DNA from 4 places in the Pseudomonas sp. GW821-FHT07G06 genome. Region 4 is predicted to be linked to each of the others. Evidence: predicted binding sites of a transcription regulator. Region 4 holds the regulator's gene; each other region holds the start of a gene.
The links. The regulator sigma-54, encoded in region 4, starts transcription at its own class of promoters, with help from an activator protein. The targets are predictions, from matches to a motif close to ANTGGCATNNANNTTGCTNT.
Positions count from the first base shown of each region.

Region 1 (5,185 bases), on a different contig from region 4:
GCGGCATGCTGCGTGAAGTGGCCAAGCACCGCAGTGTCGAGCACATCACCATGGTCGAGATCGACGGCACCGTGGTCGACATGTGCAAGGAGTTCCTGCCGAATCACTCCAAGGGTGCATTCGATGATCCACGCCTGAACCTGGTGATCGACGACGGCATGCGTTTCGTCGCCACCACCACTGAAAAGTTCGACGTGATCATTTCCGACTCCACTGACCCGATCGGGCCGGGCGAAGTGCTGTTCTCGGAAAACTTTTACCAGGCTTGCCACCGCTGCCTGAACGAAGGCGGCATCCTGGTGACCCAGAACGGCACGCCGTTCATGCAGATCGAAGAAGTGAAGACGACCGCCGGTCGCCTGCGCAGCCTGTTCCCGGACTGGCACTTCTACCAGGCCGCCGTGCCGACTTACATCGGCGGCTCGATGACCTTCGCCTGGGGCGCGACCGATACCGCTTATCGCAAGTTGTCCCGCGAAACCCTGCAACAGCGTTTCACGGGCAGCGGCATCGTCACTCGCTACTACAATCCTGAAATCCACATCGGCGCGTTCGCCCTGCCGCAATACGTATTGCAAGCTGTGAACAAGCCAAGCAACGACTAAAGCACTACCCCTGTGTAGGAGCTGCCGCAGGCTGCGATCTTTTGATCTGGCTTTTTAAAGATCAAGATCAAAAGATCGCAGCCTGCGGCAGCTCCTACGCAATACGTTTGAACGATCACCCGGTGTCAAAGTCCAGATATGTGTAAGCCCATCCATGGGTTTTATCGAGGAGGCATCAATGCAAAAGTGGAAAATCACTTTCGTGGATGATCATGGCGAAACCGTCGACGAGGTCTTCGAGTGGGCCGAGCGCCCGGACAACGAGCGTGCCGCCAAGCTCATCAAGGCCCGGCTTCTTCCTGTCGCTGCCGAACTGGATCTGAACGATCTGGAAGGGCGGACCGCCGATGCGAGCGTCAAAGAGCTCAAGTCCCAGAACAGCATTGAAATCCTCGGCATTACTCCAATCTGAACGGCACCTGTCGCATTCACATCCAGGCCTTGGCAGAGGCTCTATCTTGAGGCTACTCTGCAAGCGAGATCAGCGAATGAATCGCTAAGGTCTGGTCTTGTCAGCTCCATGCTTGTTTCCCGCCGGCACATCGTTTGCCGTCGCTCGCGCTGTTCGGTTGCGGGTGAGGGAGTACGGAAAGTCTATCCATCGTTTTGAGGAGGACGTTTCATGAGCACAGCCTATCAAGAAGACATCAGCAGCAGCGTGTTGCGCCGCATGAAAGAAGGCGGTTTTGACTTTTCGCGGTTTCATCCCATCGAGTTCTACGCCATTTTCCCGGACGAGGAGCGGGCACGCAGGGCGGCAGGTCATTTCCACCGTGGTGAATCCCTGGATGCGCAAGTCAGTGTGCGCGACGATGGCGCCTGGGCGCTGGAGTTGTGCAAAGTCATGTATGCCACCTACGACGATATCGGCGACTTCGAACAGGGTTTCGAAGCGGTGGTCGAGCCGTTGGGCGGCATCATCGAAGGCTGGGGTGTGAAACAGGAGGTACGAGGGCGACTCGCATAAGCTTATGAACAGTGACAACCGGCATTGACGGCTGACCTTCGGGTTGGCCGTTTTCGTTTTTGGCCTGTAGGAGCTGCCGAAGGCTGCGATCTTTTGATCTTGTTTCAACAAGGCAAAAAAAAGCCGCCTGAGCAGGCGGCTAAAAGGGAAGTTCGGTGGGCTTTTCAGCGAATGCCTGGATTATCCGCACCCGTTACCGGGCAGTGAAATCATCTCTGGCTATGCTGGTGATAGGCGATAACCACGCCTTGCAATGAAGCGGGGGCGATCAGATTGGAGCATTTGCCGCACAGGAATGGTGCGGTACTTGCGCATTGATTATCCAACTGATTGATATCAAAGCGTTTATGCCGCTGGCACGGGCCTTGCGAAGGTCTGGACGTCCGAGTGACAAGGAGTACGGCATGATCCGCACCTATTTTGATGAGATGTACGATGCCGGCGGCCAGGTCCGCCCGCATTATCGGGAGTTTGCCCGTTGGCTGGCCGAGACGCCTGACGAGCTTCTGGCACAACGGCGACGCGAGGCCGATCTGCTGTTTCATCGCGCCGGGATTACCTTCACGCTCTACGGGGACGAGCAGGGCACAGAGCGCCTGATCCCCTTCGACACCATCCCCCGCAGCATCCCCGCCAGTGAGTGGCGGGTCGTCGAGCGCGGGTGCATCCAGCGGGTCAAGGCGTTGAACATGTTCCTCGCCGACCTGTATCACGAGCAACGCATCATCAAGGCCGGCATCATTCCGGCCGAGCAGGTGCTGGCCAACGAGCAGTACCAGTTGGCGATGCAGGGGCTGGACCTGCACCGCGATATCTACTCGCACATCTCCGGCGTCGACCTGGTGCGCGACGGCGACGGCACCTACTACGTGCTCGAAGACAATCTGCGCACACCGAGCGGCGTCAGCTACATGCTCGAAGACCGCAAGATGATGATGCGCCTGTTCCCCGAACTGTTCGCGGCGCAACGCATCGCGCCCATCGACCACTACCCGAACCTGTTGCTCGATACCCTGAAAAGCTCAAGCCCCATCGACAACCCCAGCGTGGTCGTGCTGACCCCCGGCCGCTTCAACAGCGCGTTCTTCGAGCATGCGTTTCTGGCGCGGGAAATGGGTGTGGAACTGGTGGAAGGTGCGGACCTGTTCGTGCGCGACGACAAGGTCTTCATGCGCACCACCGACGGGCCGAAAGCGGTCGACGTGATCTATCGTCGCCTTGACGACGCCTTCCTCGATCCGCTGGCCTTCAATCCGGAATCGATGCTCGGCGTGCCGGGGCTGCTGTCGTCCTATCGTTCCGGCAACGTGGTGTTGGCCAATGCCATCGGCACGGGGGTGGCGGACGACAAATCGGTGTATCCGTTCGTGACCGACATGATCCGTTTCTACCTCGATGAAGAACCGATCCTGAAGAACGTGCCGACCTGGCAGTGCCGTAATCCGTCTGAACTTTCCCACGTGCTGGCCAATCTTCCAGAACTGGTGGTCAAGGAAACCCAGGGCTCCGGCGGTTACGGAATGCTGGTGGGGCCGGCCGCGACGGCGGCGGAAATCGAAGCCTTCCGCGCACGGATCATTGCCAAGCCCCATGCCTATATCGCACAACCCACGCTGTCGCTGTCGACCTGTCCGACCTTTGTCGAAAACGGCATCGCGCCACGCCACATCGACTTGCGGCCGTTTGTCCTGTCGGGTCGTGAGACCCGGGTGGTGCCCGGCGGCTTGACCCGTGTCGCCCTGCGCGAAGGCTCCCTGGTGGTCAACTCTTCCCAGGGCGGCGGAACCAAGGACACCTGGGTGGTCGAGGATTAAAGGAAGCCTGCCATGTTAAGTAGAACTGCCTCGGATTTGTATTGGATGTCGCGTTACCTGGAGCGGGCGGAAAATCTCGCACGGATGCTCGACATCAGCTATTCGCTGTCGCTGATGCCGCAAGACGGCCGTGGCGACGGTTTGCACGAACTGGCCATGCCGCTGTTGATCACCGGCACCCTGGACGATTACCTGGAGCGCCATGGCGAACTGCATGCCGAACGGCTGCTGCATTTCTTCGCCCTGGAAGCTGCCAATCCGGCGAGCATCTACAGCTGCCTCGGTGCCGCGCGGGCAAGCGCCCATGCGGTGCGTGGGCGCATCACCGCCGACATGTGGGAAAACATCAACGCCACCTGGCTGGAGATTCGCGGCATCGCCGAGCAGGGCCTCAGTCGCTACGGCATGAGCCGTTTCTGCGAGTGGATCAAGGAACGTTCCCATCTGTTCCGGGGCGCGTCCTACGGCACCATCATGCGTAACGATGCGTTTCGCTTCATTCGTCTGGGGACCTTCATCGAACGGGCGGACAACACCTTGCGCCTGCTCGATGCCCGCTACGAAATGGCCGGCGACCAGGCCGAAGCGGTCAGCGATGGCACCGCTCACGCGTATTACCAGTGGAGCGCGTTGTTGCGGGCGTTGTCGTCGTTCGAGGCCTACACGGAAATCTACCGTGACGCCCCTGGCGCCCGACATGTCGCCGAATTGCTGTTGCTGCGCGCCGATGTACCGCGTTCCCTGCGCGCCTGCACCGAAGAAATCGACCAGATCCTCGCGCAATTGCCGGGGGCCAACGGTCGTCCGGCACAGCGCCTGGCGGCAGAAATGGACGCGCGCCTGCGCTACACCGGCATCCATGAAATTCTCGAAGAAGGCCTGCACGCCTGGCTGACCGAGTTCATCCCGCTGGTGCGCCAGTTGGGTAACGCGATTCACAGTTCTTATCTGGAGGCCGCATGAGACTTTCCATTAGCCACGAGACCACCTATCACTACGAAGACAAGGTGCGGGCGAGCATCCAGTACCTGCGGCTGACGCCCCACGACAGCGAGCGCCAGCACGTGCTCAGCTGGCAGCTCGACCTGCCGCGTCCGGTGCGGGCGCAACTCGATCCGTTCGGCAACATCCTGCATGTGCTGACCATGGACGAGCCTCACGAGGCGATCATCATCGGTGCCCGCGGCCAGGTCGATATCGATGAATGGCGTGAGGCCGAACACGAAAGCCAGTCGGCACTGCCGTTTCTGCGCTTCACCCGTTTGACTGAAGCCGATGCCGCCCTGCGTGCGTTCGCCGAGAAGGAATGCAAGCAACGCCGCGACCGCACGGCGTTGATCGATCTGATGCATGGCCTCAACCAGCATATGACCTACACGCCAGGTTCCACGGAAGTGGACACCAGCGCGGCCCAGGCCTTTGCCGGACGCTCCGGCGTGTGTCAGGACCATACCCATGCGTTTCTTGCCTGCACCCGCAGCCTGGGCATTCCTGCACGTTATGTGTCGGGCTACCTGTACAGCGAAAGCAGCGAACACCTGGCCAGCCACGCCTGGGCCGAAGCCTGGCTGGATGACGCCTGGTACAGCTTCGACGTGACCAACGAACTGGCCCGGCCGGAACGTCACCTGAAACTGGCGGTGGGCCTGGATTACCTGGATGCCTGCCCGGTACGCGGCATGCGCCGGGGCGGCGGGTGTGAGCAGATGCACGCGAAGGTGCTGGTCTCACCGACACCCGCGCCGGTGATTTCGGTGCAGCAGCAATAACTAGAGGTCTGCAAAATCCTGTGGGAGCGA
Region 1 covers NZ_JBYSVW010000005.1:99,743-104,927, forward strand. Annotated here, with positions in the region: gene speE (polyamine aminopropyltransferase) at 1-605, shown strand, start outside; gene AC3WJW_RS11715 (hypothetical protein) at 784-1,017, shown strand; gene AC3WJW_RS11720 (ribonuclease E inhibitor RraB) at 1,228-1,572, shown strand; gene AC3WJW_RS11725 (circularly permuted type 2 ATP-grasp protein) at 1,977-3,386, shown strand; gene AC3WJW_RS11730 (alpha-E domain-containing protein) at 3,399-4,349, shown strand; gene AC3WJW_RS11735 (transglutaminase family protein) at 4,346-5,155, shown strand.
Region 1: a site for sigma-54 is predicted at 1,925-1,944, ahead of AC3WJW_RS11725 (circularly permuted type 2 ATP-grasp protein). Genes of this name have one in related genera too.

Region 2 (5,185 bases), on a different contig from region 4:
TCATAAAACCGTGAAAACGGCAGGTCTCGCACCAGGAAGGTCGAAAACTGGTCGCGACTGGGCGGGTACATGTCGCCATCGGCGTGACGCTGTTCGATGTAGCGCTGGTAAAGCTCGAAGTACTCTTCGTTGAAGCGGGGCTTGGCCGGGCGCACCTGCAAGTCCGCGTTGCGCTTGAAGATGCGTTTCTGTTGCCGGTTGGGCGTGAACTGCCCCACGGGAATGCGCGCCGGAACGCAGGCATTGCAATTCTGGCAATGCGGCCGGTAGAGATGATCGCCACTGCGACGAAACCCCATCTCCGACAGGTCTGCATAGACATGCACATCCATGGGCTGGCTAGGGTCGAGGAACAGGGTTGTGGCCTGCTCATCGGGCAGATAACTGCAAGAGTGCGGCTGAGTGGCATAGAACTTCAAACGCGCCAACTCGGTCATGATCAACCCTCGGGATAATGCTTTTGAATAAGTGTAAGCCACGCGCGCAAAAGTCGCTCAGCAAACCCAGGTGGCATGGTTGGGTTGGTCCAGATGCCGGGCCAGATAAGCGGCAAATTCGCGACGCGGAATCGCCCGGGCTCCCAAACTATGCAGGTGATCGGTGGGCATCTGGCAATCGATCAGTACAAAACCCGAGTCTTTCAGATGCCGGACCAGGGTGGCAAAGCCGAATTTAGAGGCGTTGTCAGCGCGGCTGAACATGGACTCGCCAAAAAACAACCGGCCCATCGCCAGGCCATACAGGCCGCCGACCAGTTCGTCCCCGTCCCACACTTCCACCGAGTGCGCGTGACCCCGCCTGTGCAGCTCGATGTAGGCCTCTTGCATCGCTTCGGTGATCCAGGTGCCGTCGGCATAATCCCGGGGCGCCGCACAGGCGCGAATGACGGCGGCGAAGTCCTGGTCGAAGGTCACTTGGTAGCGTTGCTGGCGCAGCAGTTTGTTCAGGCTGCGCGAGACGTGCAATTCGTCGGGAAACAGAACCGTGCGCGGGTCCGGCGACCACCAGAGAATCGGCTGGCCTTCGGAAAACCATGGGAAGCAGCCGTGGCGGTAAGCCGAGATCAGCCGATCGGCGGACAGGTCGCCACCGGCAGCCAGCAGCCCGTTGGGGTCGCGCATGGCCTTTTCCAGCGGTGGGAAATGCAAGGTGTTGCGTTGTAACCAAGTCAGCATGGCATCCGGGCTTGCAGAAGGGGAGGGCAGTGGTGGGCGTTGGCCCGCCATAAAGTTTGCCTTCAAACGGCAGGAATGTCGTCGAGGTATTTTTCGGCGTCCAGCGCCGCCATGCAACCGGCCCCGGCAGACGTAACGGCCTGGCGATAAACATGGTCGGCCACGTCGCCGGCGGCAAACACGCCTGCAATCGCCGTGGCGGTAGCATCGCCTTCGCTGCCGCCCTTGACCAGCAGATACCCGTCGCGCATTTCCAGTTGCCCGATGAACAGGTCGGTGTTGGGTTTGTGGCCGATGGCGATAAACACCCCGGCCAGCGCCAGCTCTTTGGTTTCACCCGTTTGGCTGTCCCGCAGGCGGGCACCGGTCACGCCACTGGCATCGCCGAGCACTTCGTCCAGATTCTGGTTCCAATGCAGGCGGATATTGCCGTTGGCGGCTTTTTCGAAGAGTTTGTCCTGGAGGATTTTCTCCGAGCGCAGTTTGTCGCGTCGATGGATCAGGTGCACTTCCCTGGCGATGTTCGACAGGTACAAGGCTTCCTCGACCGCCGTGTTGCCGCCGCCGACCACCGCGACCACCTGGTTGCGATAGAAGAACCCGTCACAGGTCGCGCACGCCGACACCCCTTTGCCGGCAAATGCTTCCTCCGACGGCAGGCCCAGGTATTGCGCGGAGGCGCCGGTGGCAATAATCAGGGCGTCGCAGGTGTAGGTGCCGCCATCACCGATCAGTTCGAATGGCCGTTGTTGCAACTTGGCGGTATGGATGTGGTCGTAAACGATCTCGGTGGCAAAGCGCTCGGCGTGTTTTTGCATGCGCTCCATCAGCACGGGGCCGGTCAGGCCTTCGACGTCGCCTGGCCAGTTATCGACTTCGACGGTGGTGGTGAGCTGGCCACCTGCCTGTATGCCGGTAATGACAACGGGCTTGAGGTTGGCGCGGGCGGCATAAACGGCTGCGCTGTAACCGGCAGGACCGGAGCCCAGGACAATCAGGCGGGAATGCTTCGCTTCGCTCATAAAAACACCTCATAAGCCTTTGTCACAAAAGACAATGCATGCTCAAATTGAATAGCATGTCATGTGCTGTTGACTATGCTACACCCAAGGGTCTCAAGCATGGCGTCGTGCGTACAAACCCGTACAATGCCCTGCGTGTTACATATATTCAGTGCGCACCGTGTTTATAAAAGCCGGGGCGCAGTGTTAAAAGTAGTCCCGGTTACGTGTGTTAACTTTTTTACCTGCCTGGATTGGGCAGTTTTTTAGACTTTCAACAGATGGACGCGCCATTGGCGCAGGAAAAGAAGCGTTTTGAAGAAATCCACCGCAGCACCTAAACCAGCCGTCGTTCCGCTCTGGCGCCAGCACTTGCACTACCGACTCAAGGAAGGTGCGCTGATCGCCATCGGTGCACTGTGCCTGTTCCTGATGATGGCCTTGCTGACCTATGGCAAGGATGATCCGGGCTGGAGCCATAACAGCAAGATCGACGACGTGCAGAACTTCGGCGGGCCCGCGGGCTCCTACAGCGCCGATATCCTGTTCATGGTGCTGGGTTACTTCGCCTACATCTTCCCGTTGCTGCTGGCGGTCAAGGCGTACCAGATCTTCCGCCAGCGTCACGAGCCGTGGCAGTGGAGCGGCTGGCTGTTCTCCTGGCGCCTGATCGGCCTGGTGTTCCTGGTGCTGTCGGGTGCCGCGCTGGCCCATATCCATTTCCATGCCGCGACCGGTCTGCCGGCCGGTGCGGGCGGTGCGCTGGGGGAAAGCCTCGGCGAACTGGCGAGGAACGCCCTGAATATCCAGGGCAGTACGCTGCTGTTCATCGCATTGTTCCTGTTCGGCCTGACGGTGTTTACCGACCTGTCGTGGTTCAAGGTGATGGACATCACCGGCAAGATCACCCTCGACCTGTTCGAACTCTTCCAGGGCGCGGCCAATCGCTGGTGGGCGGCCCGTACCGAACGCAAACAGCTGGTCGCCCAGTTGCGTGAAGTCGATGACCGTATGGATGAAGTGGTTGCACCGACCGTCACCGACAAACGCGAGCAGGCCAAGGTCAAGGAGCGTTTGATCGAGCGTGAGCAGGCCCTGAGCAAGCACATGTCCGAGCGTGAGAAGCAGGTGCCGCCGGTGATTGCACCCGCGCCGCCAAAACCGGCCGCGCCGAGCAAACGCGTGGAAAAAGAGAAACAGGCGCCACTGTTCGTCGACAGCGCCGTGGAAGGCACCTTGCCGCCGATCTCGATTCTCGATCCCGCGGAAAAGAAACAGCTCAACTACTCGCCCGAATCCCTGGCGGCGGTCGGCCACCTGCTGGAAATCAAGCTCAAGGAGTTCGGTGTCGAAGTGACCGTGGACTCGATCCACCCGGGGCCGGTGATTACCCGTTACGAAATCCAGCCCGCCGCCGGCGTCAAGGTCAGCCGCATCGCCAACCTGGCCAAAGACCTGGCCCGTTCCCTGGCCGTGACCAGCGTGCGCGTGGTGGAAGTGATTCCGGGCAAGACCACGGTCGGTATCGAGATTCCCAACGAAGACCGGCAGATCGTGCGTTTCTCCGAGGTGCTGTCGACCCCCGAGTACGACAACTTCAAATCCCCGGTCACCCTGGCCCTGGGCCACGACATCGGCGGCAAGCCGGTCATCACCGACCTGGCGAAGATGCCACACCTGCTGGTGGCCGGTACCACCGGTTCCGGTAAGTCGGTGGGCGTGAACGCGATGATCCTGTCGATCCTGTTCAAGTCCGGCCCGGAAGACGCCAAGCTGATCATGATCGACCCGAAAATGCTGGAACTGTCGATCTACGAGGGCATTCCGCACCTGCTGTGCCCGGTGGTCACCGACATGAAGGACGCCGCCAACGCCCTGCGCTGGAGCGTTGCCGAGATGGAGCGCCGCTACAAGCTGATGGCCAAGATGGGCGTGCGAAACCTGTCGGGCTTCAACGCCAAGGTCAAGGAAGCCCAGGACGCCGGCGAGCCGTTGAGCGATCCGCTGTACAAGCGCGAAAGCATCCACGACGAAGCGCCGCTCCTGCAAAAGCTGCCGACCATCGTGGTGGTGGTCGACGAATTCGCCGACATGATGATGATCGTCGGCAAGAAAGTTGAAGAGCTGATCGCGCGTATCGCCCAGAAAGCGCGTGCGGCCGGCATTCACTTGATCCTCGCGACCCAGCGTCCGTCGGTGGATGTGATCACCGGTCTGATCAAGGCCAACATCCCGACACGCATGGCGTTCCAGGTGTCGAGCAAGATCGACTCGCGGACCATCATCGACCAGGGCGGTGCCGAACAACTGCTGGGCCACGGTGACATGCTGTACATGCCGCCGGGCACCAGTCTGCCGATTCGTGTTCACGGTGCCTTCGTGTCCGACGATGAGGTTCACCGCGTGGTGGAGGCCTGGAAACTGCGGGGCGCGCCGGAATACAACGACGACATCCTCAATGGCGTCGAAGAGGCGGGCAGTGGCTTCGAAGGCAGCAGCGGGGGCGGCGACGGTGACGATCCCGAGGCCGACGCGCTGTACGACGAAGCGGTCCAGTTCGTGCTGGAAAGCCGTCGCGCCTCCATTTCCGCGGTTCAGCGCAAGCTGAAGATCGGCTACAACCGCGCCGCGCGCATGATCGAAGCCATGGAAATGGCCGGGGTCGTGACGTCCATGAACACCAACGGTTCGCGTGAAGTCCTGGCCCCTGGCCCGGTGCGCGACTGACCCGAATATGAAAGGGTGGCGCCCTTTGGCGCCGCTCGCACTCCCACGAATGTTATGAGGACTCCCATGCGTCTGATCCGCATGCTGTTGCTGCCGGTTCTGGCTTTGACCACGCTCCAGGCTAACGCCGATGACAAGGACGTGGCACGCCTGACCCAACTGCTGGAAAAATCCCAGACCCTGACGGCGCGTTTCTCGCAACTGACCCTTGATGGCACCGGCACCCAGTTGCAGGAAACCGCCGGCGAGATGTCCCTGCAGCGTCCGGGCCTGTTCTACTGG
Region 2 covers NZ_JBYSVW010000012.1:134,809-139,993, forward strand. Annotated here, with positions in the region: gene AC3WJW_RS20615 (arginyltransferase) at 1-437, opposite strand, end outside; gene aat (leucyl/phenylalanyl-tRNA--protein transferase) at 495-1,175, opposite strand; gene trxB (thioredoxin-disulfide reductase) at 1,238-2,197, opposite strand; gene AC3WJW_RS20630 (DNA translocase FtsK) at 2,492-4,903, shown strand; gene lolA (outer membrane lipoprotein periplasmic chaperone LolA) at 4,970-5,185, shown strand, end outside.
Region 2: a site for sigma-54 is predicted at 2,248-2,267, ahead of AC3WJW_RS20630 (DNA translocase FtsK). Genes of this name have one in related genera too.

Region 3 (5,185 bases), on a different contig from region 4:
CCTGAAGTACTACGACGGTTCGGTGCAGCAGATCGAGCGCATCCCGCAGGAACTCAAAGAGCTCTATGCGACCGCCTTCGAAGTGGACACCAAGTGGATCGTCGACGCTGCCAGCCGCCGTCAGAAGTGGATCGACCAGGCTCAGTCGCTGAACCTGTACATCGCCGGCGCCTCGGGCAAGAAGCTGGACGTGACCTACCGCATGGCCTGGTACCGTGGCCTGAAAACCACTTACTACCTCCGTGCCTTGGCCGCGACCAGCACCGAGAAGTCGACCATCAACACCGGCAAGCTGAACGCTGTTTCCAGCGGCGGCAACCACGGTGAAGATTCGGTCCTGGCAGCGCCTGCCGGCCCTGCTCCAGTGCCGAAGGCTTGCGCCATCGACGAGCCGGATTGCGAAGCTTGCCAATAAGCTGAGCCGGTAAGCACCGCAAGGCGCTTGCTCGAAACCCCCGATGAGCCTCTGGTTTATCGGGGGTTTTCTTTTGCCCATGAAAAAGATCGTAGCCTCGCTTCGCTCGACAGCTCCTACATTGAAATGCGATCCCTGTAGGAGCTGTCGAGCGAAGCGAGGCTGCGATCTTTTGATCTGTATCTGACACTCACAAAAAAGCCCCTCTCTCGAGGGGCTTTTTATGCAGCACTCTCCAGCATCAAGTCATCTGAATGATGGTCTGCATGATGGTGCTCTGAGTCGAGATGGTCTTGGCGTTCGCCTGGTAGTTGCTCTGCGCCTTGATCAGGTCGACCAGCTCGTTGGTCAGGTTGACGTTGGACTCCTCCAGGGAGTTGGAAACGATCGAACCCAGGGTGCCGGTCTCCGGCGCATCGTAGCCCGGGATGCCCGATGCGTAGGTTTCTTTCCAGCTGGTGCCGCCTACCGGCTGCAGGCCTTGCTCGTTGGTGAAGCTGGCCAGGGAAATCTGGCCGATGGGCTTGGTCTGGTTGTTGCTGAAGTTGGCCAGCAGCACACCGCTGCCGTCGATGGTCAGGTTGGTGATCTGGCCCGTGGCGTAGCCGTTCTGTGCCGGAATCGAACGCGCGGTGTCGGCGTTGAACTGAGTGGTGTTGGCCATGGCGATGGTCAACCCAGCCGGATCGGCTGCGGCGCCGTTGGCTTTCCAGACGCCACCGGTCACGGAGCCCGGGGTCCAGTTGGTGATCTTCAGGTCACTGCTGATCACCGAAGTCGGTGGCGTGGTGGGCGGCGTCACGGGTGTGCTGACCGAAGTCAGTTTGCCGGTGGCATCGAACGACATGGTCGAAGCAATCGGAGCGGTAAGCTTGGGATCACTGCCATCGGGGTTGCGACCATCGATCAGGGTGTAGGTGTCCCAGGTGTTCGCGCCAGTCTTGACCATGTATTGATCCATGGTGTGCTGGTTACCCTGAGTATCGAAGATCGGGGTACTGAACGACTTGGTAAAGGTCTCGGTCTTGGTCGGGTCGAACTTGTTCGCCGCAACCGTCTGGTCGATCACCGCCGACGTGGAGTTCAGGTTGATCGTCGACGACACGGTGCTGGTCGATTTCGGCGCCAGATTGGAAGTGTCGATCCGCAGGTCGGTCAGCACGCCGTTGACGATCTTGCCGTTGGAATCCACACCGTAACCTTGCAGGCGGGCAGTACCGTCGCTGTTGGTGACGTAGCCTTCCTTGTCGGTCTTGAACGTACCGGCACGGGTGTAGGTCAGCGAACCGTTGTTGCTCAGGACGAAGAAGCCGTTACCCTGAATACCCATGTCGAGCACGTTGCCGGTGTTGCTCACGTCACCCTGGCCGAACTGCTGGGAAACGTTGGCCAGGCGCACGCCGTTGCCGACGGTCTTGCTGCCGGTACCCAGGCGGGTCGCCGAGTACACGTCTTCGAATTCTGCACGGGACGATTTGAAACCGGTGGTCGCAACGTTGGCGATGTTGTTGCCGGTCACGTCCAGTTGCTTGTTGGCTGCATAGAGACCGCTAAGGCCGATATTGAAAGACATCATCCACTCCTTTGTGCCGTGTTAGTCGGCTCTACATACCAATGGTTTGTACTTTGGACAGAGCAACGCTGCCCAGCCCGGCCAGATTGAGCATCAACTCACCGCCGGTCTGACTGATGGTCACGCTGTTGACGGTCGCGGGCAGGTTGGTGATCAACGCGACGGACTTGCCGTCGATCGTGGTCGTGGCGCCGAAGGTGTAGGTGCCCGCAGGTACCGTCTCACCCGCATCGTTCTTGCCATCCCAGATGAAGCTGGCGTTGCCGGCCTTCTGCGAACCGAGGTCGATGGTGCGCACGGTCTTGCCGGTTGAATCGGTGATCTTCAGGGTGGCGGACGCCACCGAAGACGGCACCACCACCGTGCCGCTGAGGCTCTTGGTGGTATCGACCACAGCCTTGTCACCCGGCGCGATGACCGAACGGCCCACCAGCGACGACGCCTGCAAGGCCTGGGACGAGTTGTAGTTGCTGGCCAGGCCGCTCACGGTGTCGTTGAGCGTGGTGATGCCTTCCAGGCTGCTGAACTGCGCCAACTGGGCCACGAACGCACCGTTGTCCTGAGGCTCCAGCGGGTTCTGGTTTTTCAACTGGGTGACCAGCAACTGCAGGAACGCATCCTTGCCCAGGGCCTTGTTGCCCGAGGCGCTGCCGGCTGCCGAGGCGAGCCCGTCAGTCGTGGTGTTGGTCTTGATCGAAGAGTTGGCCAGGATGTCGTTGAGGCTCAAACCGCTGGTGGAATCGGTAACACTCATCTGAGTCGCCCCTTATCACTGACCGAGGGTCAGGACTTTCTGCATCATGGTTTTGGCGGTGTTCATCATTTCGGCGTTGGTCTGGAACGAACGGCTCGCGGAAATCATGTCAGCCATTTCTTCAACCACGTTGACGTTCGGGTAGTAGACGTAGCCCTTGGCATCGGCGGCCGGATGGTTCGGCTCGTAGCGCGCCTCGAGATTGCTCTGGTCTTCGACCACACCCAGCACCTGCACGCCTTGGCCGGCGGCGTCCTGGTTCTGGAACAGCGAGTCGCTGCCGCCGCTCTGGCCACCCTGGAACATAGTGGCGAACACCGGGTGACGTGCGCGGTAGGTCTGGTCGATGCTCGACGAGACGGTCTCGGCGTTGGCGATGTTCGAAGCGACGGTGTTCAAACGCGTGGTCTGCGCACTCATGCCGCTACCGGCAATGTTGAAAACACTGGATAGAGACATGGCTTACTCTCCGCGCAGGGCTGACACCAGCCCTTTGAATTTGCTGTTGAGCAGGGTGAAGCTGGCCTGGAAATTGACCGCGTTTTCCGCGTAGTTCGACTGTTCCAGCTGGGCGTCCACGGTGTTCTGGTCGATCGACGGTTGCATCGGCGTGCGATACAGCAACGACTCGTCGCCATTGCCCAGGCCTTCGGCTTCGATATGACGGCTGTTGGTCATGTTCAAGGCGAAGGTGCCGCTTTTGGTTTTCTCGTTCTGCTCGGCGAGCACTTTCGAGAAGTCCAGGTCCCGAGCCTTGTAGTTCGGGGTATCGGCGTTGGCGATGTTATTGGCCAGGACTTCGGCACGCTGGGCGCGGAAGCCCAGGGCTTGTTCGTGGATACCGAGCGCTTTATCGAAGCTGATGCTCATGTCGGGAAACCTTCGGGTGACCTGATTTTTCGTAGGATCAACTTAGCAAGCCCCATGCCAATTCAAAAAAGCCCGAAAACCGGGGCTTTGCCGGACATGGCAAGGCGGCAATGCCAGAAAAGCGGCAACGGTTTTCCGCCGCCTGCCGCTTTTCTGCCGCTTTCCCCAACCCCCAACCGCCCTCTCCCGAATCGGGCACTGCCCCTCTCTGGATCGGACGCCGCCCCCTGTAGGAGCTGCCGAAGGCTGCGATCTTTTGATTTTAAAAAACAAGATCAAAAGATCGCAGCCTGCGGCAGCTCCTACGTGATGCAAAAGCGGCGCGCATAAAAAAGGAGTCCCTGAGGACTCCCGTTTTTAGGCGCGCCGCTTCTGCATCATTTCGCCTGGTAAATGATCCCCGGGCTGCACTGGACCATCTGGTAATGATCCGGCAAACCGTTCAACGCTTCGGAAGCACCGAGGAACAGGTACCCCCCCGGCTTCAACGTGCTGTGGATGCGCAACAGGATGTCCTTCTTCACCTCGGCGGAGAAGTAGATCAGCACGTTGCGGCAGAACACGATGTCGAACTTGCCGAGGCTCGCATAACTGTCCAGCAGGTTGAAGGAACGGAATTCCACCCGGCTCTTGATCGGCGCCTTGATCGCCCAGCGTCCCGGCCCTTTCGGGTCGAAATAACGCTGCAGGCGCTCGGGCGACAGACCGCGGCCGATGGCCAGGCTGTCGTACTCGCCGGTCTTGCAGTTGTTCAGCATGGTCCCGGACAGGTCGGTGGCAACGATCTGTACGCCCATCCTCAACTGGCCCATGTTGACCCGTTCGAACTCGTCGATGGACATCGACAGCGAATAAGGTTCCTGGCCCGACGAGCACGCCGCCGACCAGATACGCAGGCGCTGGCCGGGGCTGGCCTTGATCGCTTCGGGCAGGACCTTGTTCTTCAAGACTTCAAACGGATAGGTGTCACGAAACCACAGGGTTTCGTTAGTGGTCATGGCATCCACCACCTGTTCGCGCAAACCGCTGCGCGGCTGGGTCTGCATGCGCTGAACCAGCTCCCCCAAAGACTTGATGCCTTGTTGTTCCATCAGTTTGTTGAGACGGCTGGAGACCAGGTACTGCTTGTTTTCACCGAGCAAAATGCCACAGGCTTTTTCCAGGAATACCCGGAACTGTTCGAAATCCAAATTACCCGTAGACAATGATGCCGCCTCTTAAATCGTGTTGACTGCCAGGGGCGCAGGCCCCTAGCTGATATCTGCTGCTTTGATCCGGTCGACTACCCGGGATGCCAGGTCATCAGGACGGAACTTGGCCAGGAAGTCATCGGCACCGACCTTCTTGACCATCGCCTGATTGAATACCCCCGACAACGAAGTATGCAGGATGATATGAAGCTTTTGCATGCGCGGGTCGTTGCGGATTTCCGCCGTCAGGGTGTACCCGTCCATCTCCGGCATCTCGATGTCGGAGATCATCATCAGGAACTCTTCTTCCGGCTTCTTGCCCTCGTCGACCAGTTTGCGCAGGTAATCCAGCGCTTGCCGACCATCGTTCAACGCCACCACTT
Region 3 covers NZ_JBYSVW010000011.1:195,393-200,577, reverse strand. Annotated here, with positions in the region: gene AC3WJW_RS19765 (ribonucleoside-diphosphate reductase subunit alpha) at 1-415, shown strand, start outside; gene flgE (flagellar hook protein FlgE) at 657-1,988, opposite strand; gene flgD (flagellar hook assembly protein FlgD) at 2,020-2,742, opposite strand; gene flgC (flagellar basal body rod protein FlgC) at 2,758-3,201, opposite strand; gene flgB (flagellar basal body rod protein FlgB) at 3,205-3,612, opposite strand; gene cheR (protein-glutamate O-methyltransferase CheR) at 3,990-4,817, opposite strand; gene AC3WJW_RS19735 (chemotaxis protein CheV) at 4,863-5,185, opposite strand, start outside.
Region 3: a site for sigma-54 is predicted at 3,655-3,674, ahead of flgB (flagellar basal body rod protein FlgB). Genes of this name have one in related genera too.

Region 4 (5,185 bases):
CCTGGGCATGACCGTCATCCTCGAGGCCGACGGCAAGCTGGCCGGAATCTTCACCGATGGTGATTTGCGCCGCACACTGGACCGCAGCATCGACATCCACAGCGCTGTCATCGACCAGGTCATGACGGCCCACGGCAAGACCGCCCGCGCCGAAATGCTGGCCGCCGAAGCGCTGAAAATCATGGAAGACCATAAAATCAACGCGCTGGTCGTGGTCGACAGCGAAGACCGCCCGGTCGGCGCCTTGAACATGCACGACTTGCTGCGTGCAGGAGTAATGTAATGAGTGCGGACCTGCTGCAACGCGGCAAACAGATCAAACTGGCGGTGTTCGATGTCGACGGCGTGCTGACCGATGGTCGCCTGTACTTCCTCGAAGACGGCAGCGAATTCAAGACGTTCAACACGCTCGACGGCCAGGGCATCAAGATGCTGATGGCCGCCGGAGTGCAAACTGCCATCATCAGTGGCCGCAAGACCCCGGTGGTCGAGCGGCGAGCCAGGAACCTCGGTATCCCGCACCTGTATCAGGGCCGTGAAGACAAACTGGTGGTACTCGACGAGCTGCTGGCCCAACTGAATTTGAGCTATGAGCAGGTGGCCTACCTCGGCGACGACCTGCCGGACCTGCCGGTGATTCGCCGAGTCGGCCTGGGCATGGCGGTGGCCAATGCCGCCAGTTTTGTGCGCGAACATGCTCACGGCATCACCCTCGCCCGTGGCGGCGAAGGTGCTGCTCGCGAGTTCTGCGAATTGATCCTGCGCGCCCAGGACCGCCTCGATGCGGCCAATGCGGCGTACCTGTGAGCCCGATATGCTGAGCAAAAAGTTTCGCAACACCCTGATGTACAGTTGCATCGCGGCGATATTCGCCGCGGTCGGCTACTGGAACATCAGCCCGGAACGCTTCCTCGACAAGCCGGCAACGCCGGTCGATGAAAGCATGATCGACTATTACGCCATCAACGCCCACAGCGTGCAGTACCTGCCGGACGGCAAGCTGCAATATGATCTGGTGTCCGACAAGGTCGAGCACCTGAAGGCGACCGAGGTGACACTGCTGACCAACCCCGACCTGAACGTGTTCCGCGGCACCGAATTCCCGTGGCACGTCCAGAGCCTGCGCGGCGAAGTCAACCCTGACGGCACGCAGGTCGAGCTGATCGATGACGTACGCATCACGCGCTTCGACGAGAAAAACCGCAAGACCCTGATCACCAGCACCCGCATGACCGTGTTCCCGCAGCAGCAATATGCGCAGACCGAGCAAGACGTTAGAATCGACGGCGCTGGCGGTGTATCGACTGGCAAGGGAATGAAAGCGTATTTGAAAGAAAGCAGGATACACCTGCTATCGAACGTAAGAGGACAGTATGAGGCTCGTTAAAACCCTCCCGATTTTGCTCAGTCTGGGCGCAGCACTGGGAAGCGTGAGCGCCTGGGCTCTGCCGGAAGACCAACAGCAGCCTATCCGCATTCAGGCCGACGATGCCCAACTGGACGACAAGCAAGGCATTGCTACCTATAAGGGTGACGTGATCATCACCCAAGGCTCGATGAAGGTGACAGGCAACACCGTTACCATCACCCGCACCCCGACCGGCGACATTGACGTAGTGACCTCGGTGGGCAACCTGGCGTACTTCGAGCAATTGCAAACCGCTGGCGATACCAAGCCTGTTCAGGGTTGGGGCGTGACCATCCAGTATCACGCCACGCAAAATCGCGTCGTGTTGATCGACAAGGCCAAGGTTGTCGACAAGGACAACAACGTCACCCAAGGCGAGAAAATCGTCTACGACACCGAGAAGAAGCTGGCCAGCGCCGGGCGCGCCACCGGCAGCAAGGTGACCGAGTCGCGTCCGCGTATCGACATGGTGATCCAGCCGAAGAAGAAAACCGACGAGAAAAAGGCCCAGTAATGGCAACTCTGAAAGCTCAGCATCTGGCCAAGAGCTACAAGAGCCGCCAGGTCGTGCGTGATGTCAGCCTGTCCATCGACAGCGGTCAGATCGTCGGCCTGCTTGGCCCGAACGGCGCCGGCAAGACCACCTGCTTCTACATGATCGTCGGCCTGGTGCAAGCCGACCAGGGCCGCGTCCTGATCGATGACCTGGACGTCAGCCACCAGCCGATGCACGGCCGTGCAAAAGCCGGTATCGGCTACTTGCCGCAAGAAGCATCGATCTTCCGCAAACTGTCGGTGGCCGACAACATCATGGCCATCCTCGAGACCCGCAAGGAGCTCGACAAGGCCGGTCGTCGCAAGGAACTGGAAAGCCTGCTGCAGGAATTCCACATCAGCCACATCCGCGACAACCTCGGCATGAGCCTGTCCGGTGGTGAGCGCCGCCGCGTGGAAATCGCCCGCGCCCTGGCCACCAACCCGAAATTCATCCTCCTCGACGAACCGTTCGCCGGCGTGGACCCGATTTCGGTCGGCGACATCAAACAGATCATTTACCACCTCAAGGCCAAAGGCATTGGCGTGCTGATCACGGACCACAACGTTCGTGAAACCCTGGATATCTGTGAAACCGCCTATATCGTCAATGACGGTCAGTTGATCGCCGAAGGTGATGCAGAGACCATCCTGGCCAACGACCTGGTGAAGGAAGTGTATCTGGGCCATGAGTTCCGCCTGTAAACGCTGAGCTGTGCCCAGGCAGCCGCCCGGGCACCGGTCTCGCGATTCATCGGTGCCTCATGCAAACCTGCGCGCTCAGCCCCCGACAAGGGCAACTCCGCAACACAAATTTATAGTTTTTTATTGTTACAGCGCTCTAGGCAAATCCTTCAGTTTCAGGCATATAATTTGCTTATGTTTGGCGCCCCGGCGCCCTGTAGTGGATGGCGCATGTGCGCCGGCGAATAAGGTGTTAAGCCCCTGCCATGAAACCATCGCTAGTCTTGAGAATGGGCCAGCAGCTGACGATGACACCTCAGCTGCAACAGGCCATCCGCCTGCTCCAATTGTCGACCCTGGACCTGCAACAGGAAATCCAGGAGGCCCTGGAGTCCAATCCGATGCTCGAACGCCAGGAAGAAGGCGACGACTTCGACAATTCCGACCCCTTGGCCGACAACGCCGAACAAAAGCCCAACACCGATATCCAGGAACCCTCCTACCAGGAAAGCGCCCCGACGGTTGATAACCTCGATGAGGGTGACTGGAACGAGCGCATCCCCAACGAACTCCCCGTCGACACCGCGTGGGAAGACGTTTACCAGACCAGCGCCAGCAGCCTGCCCAGCAATGACGATGACGAGTGGGACTTCACCACCCGTACCTCGGCCGGTGAAAGCCTGCAAAGCCACCTGCTGTGGCAACTGAACCTGGCCCCGATGTCCGACACCGATCGCCTGATCGCCGTAACCCTGATCGACTGCATCAACAATCAGGGCTATCTGGACGAAACCCTCGAGGAAATCCTCGAAGCCTTCGATCCGGAACTGGACATCGAACTGGACGAAATCGAAGCCGTCCTGCACCGCATCCAGCAATTCGAGCCGGCCGGCATCGGCGCACGCAATCTGGGTGAATGCCTGCTGCTGCAATTGCGCCAGTTGCCCGCCAAGACGCCTTGGCTGGCCGAAGCCAAGCGCCTTGTCACCGATTACATCGACCTGCTCGGCAGCCGCGACTACAGCCAGTTGATGCGCCGCATGAAGCTCAAGGAAGATGAGCTGCGCCAGGTCATAGAGCTGGTCCAGAGCCTCAACCCGCGCCCGGGCTCGCAGATCGAGTCCACCGAAGCCGAGTACGTCGTACCTGACGTTATCGTACGCAAGGACAACGAGCGCTGGCTGGTGGAGCTGAATCAGGAGTCGGTGCCACGACTGCGGGTCAACGCCCAGTACGCCGGTTTTGTGCGCCGCGCCGATACCAGCGCCGACAACACGTTCATGCGCAATCAGCTGCAGGAGGCCCGCTGGTTCATCAAGAGCCTGCAGAGCCGCAATGAAACCCTGATGAAGGTTGCCACCCAGATCGTGGAGCATCAGCGCGGTTTCCTCGAATATGGCGACGAAGCCATGAAGCCGCTGGTCCTGCATGACATCGCCGAAGCGGTCGGCATGCATGAGTCGACGATTTCACGAGTGACCACCCAGAAGTTCATGCACACCCCCCGCGGCATCTATGAACTGAAATACTTTTTCTCCAGTCACGTAAGCACCTCCGAAGGCGGCGAATGCTCGTCCACGGCGATCCGGGCGATCATCAAAAAACTGGTTGCCGCGGAAAATCAGAAAAAGCCGTTGAGTGACAGCAAGATCGCTGGTTTACTGGAGGCACAAGGCATTCAGGTGGCTCGCCGCACCGTCGCCAAGTACCGCGAATCCCTCGGGATCGCGCCTTCGAGCGAACGCAAGCGGTTGATGTAGAGCCACGCCACAGCGTTCCAGTGGTAGATCATCTGATCTACCGCTTTATGCACTGGCAACGAAGGAGAAGCTGTATGCAAGTCAACATCAGTGGACACCAACTGGAAGTGACCGAACCTCTTCGCACCTACATCGGCGAAAAACTCGAACGATTGGAGCGACATTTCGACAAGATCACTAACGTGCAGGTCACGATGACCGTCGAGAAGCTGAAGCAGAAAATCGAAGCCACGCTGCATATTCCCGGGAATGAAGTGGTCGCCAATGCGGAACATACCGATATGTACGCTGCGATCGATGCACTCACCGACAAGCTGGATAAACAACTCAAAAAGCATAAGGAAAAGACCCAGAGCCTCCTTCAGGGCGCAACCGGTCGTTAACACTCCCAACCCATGATCCGACTTGAAAGTATCCTGACCCCCGGCCGTTCCCTCGTGAACGTGCCGGGCGGCAGTAAAAAGAAAGCCCTCGAACAAATTGCCAATCTGATCGCCCGCGAAGTGCCGGCTCTGGAGATGCAAGATGTCTTCGAGGCGCTGATTGCCCGTGAAAAACTCGGCTCCACCGGTTTTGGCAACGGCATCGCTATTCCACACTGCCGTCTCAAGGGTTGTGTATCGCCCATCAGTGCATTGATGCACCTGGACGCCCCAATCGATTTCGACGCCATCGACGGCGCGCCGGTTGACCTGCTGTTCGTTCTGCTGGTCCCGGAAGCCGCTACCGATGCGCACCTTGAGCTGCTGCGACAGATCGCCAGCATGCTCGACCGCAAGGACGTACGCGAAAAACTGCG
Region 4 covers NZ_JBYSVW010000004.1:194,973-200,157, reverse strand. Annotated here, with positions in the region: gene AC3WJW_RS09950 (KpsF/GutQ family sugar-phosphate isomerase) at 1-283, shown strand, start outside; gene AC3WJW_RS09945 (KdsC family phosphatase) at 283-807, shown strand; gene lptC (LPS export ABC transporter periplasmic protein LptC) at 815-1,387, shown strand; gene lptA (lipopolysaccharide transport periplasmic protein LptA) at 1,374-1,922, shown strand; gene lptB (LPS export ABC transporter ATP-binding protein) at 1,922-2,647, shown strand; gene AC3WJW_RS09925 (RNA polymerase factor sigma-54) at 2,893-4,386, shown strand; gene hpf (ribosome hibernation-promoting factor, HPF/YfiA family) at 4,461-4,769, shown strand; gene ptsN (PTS IIA-like nitrogen regulatory protein PtsN) at 4,782-5,185, shown strand, end outside.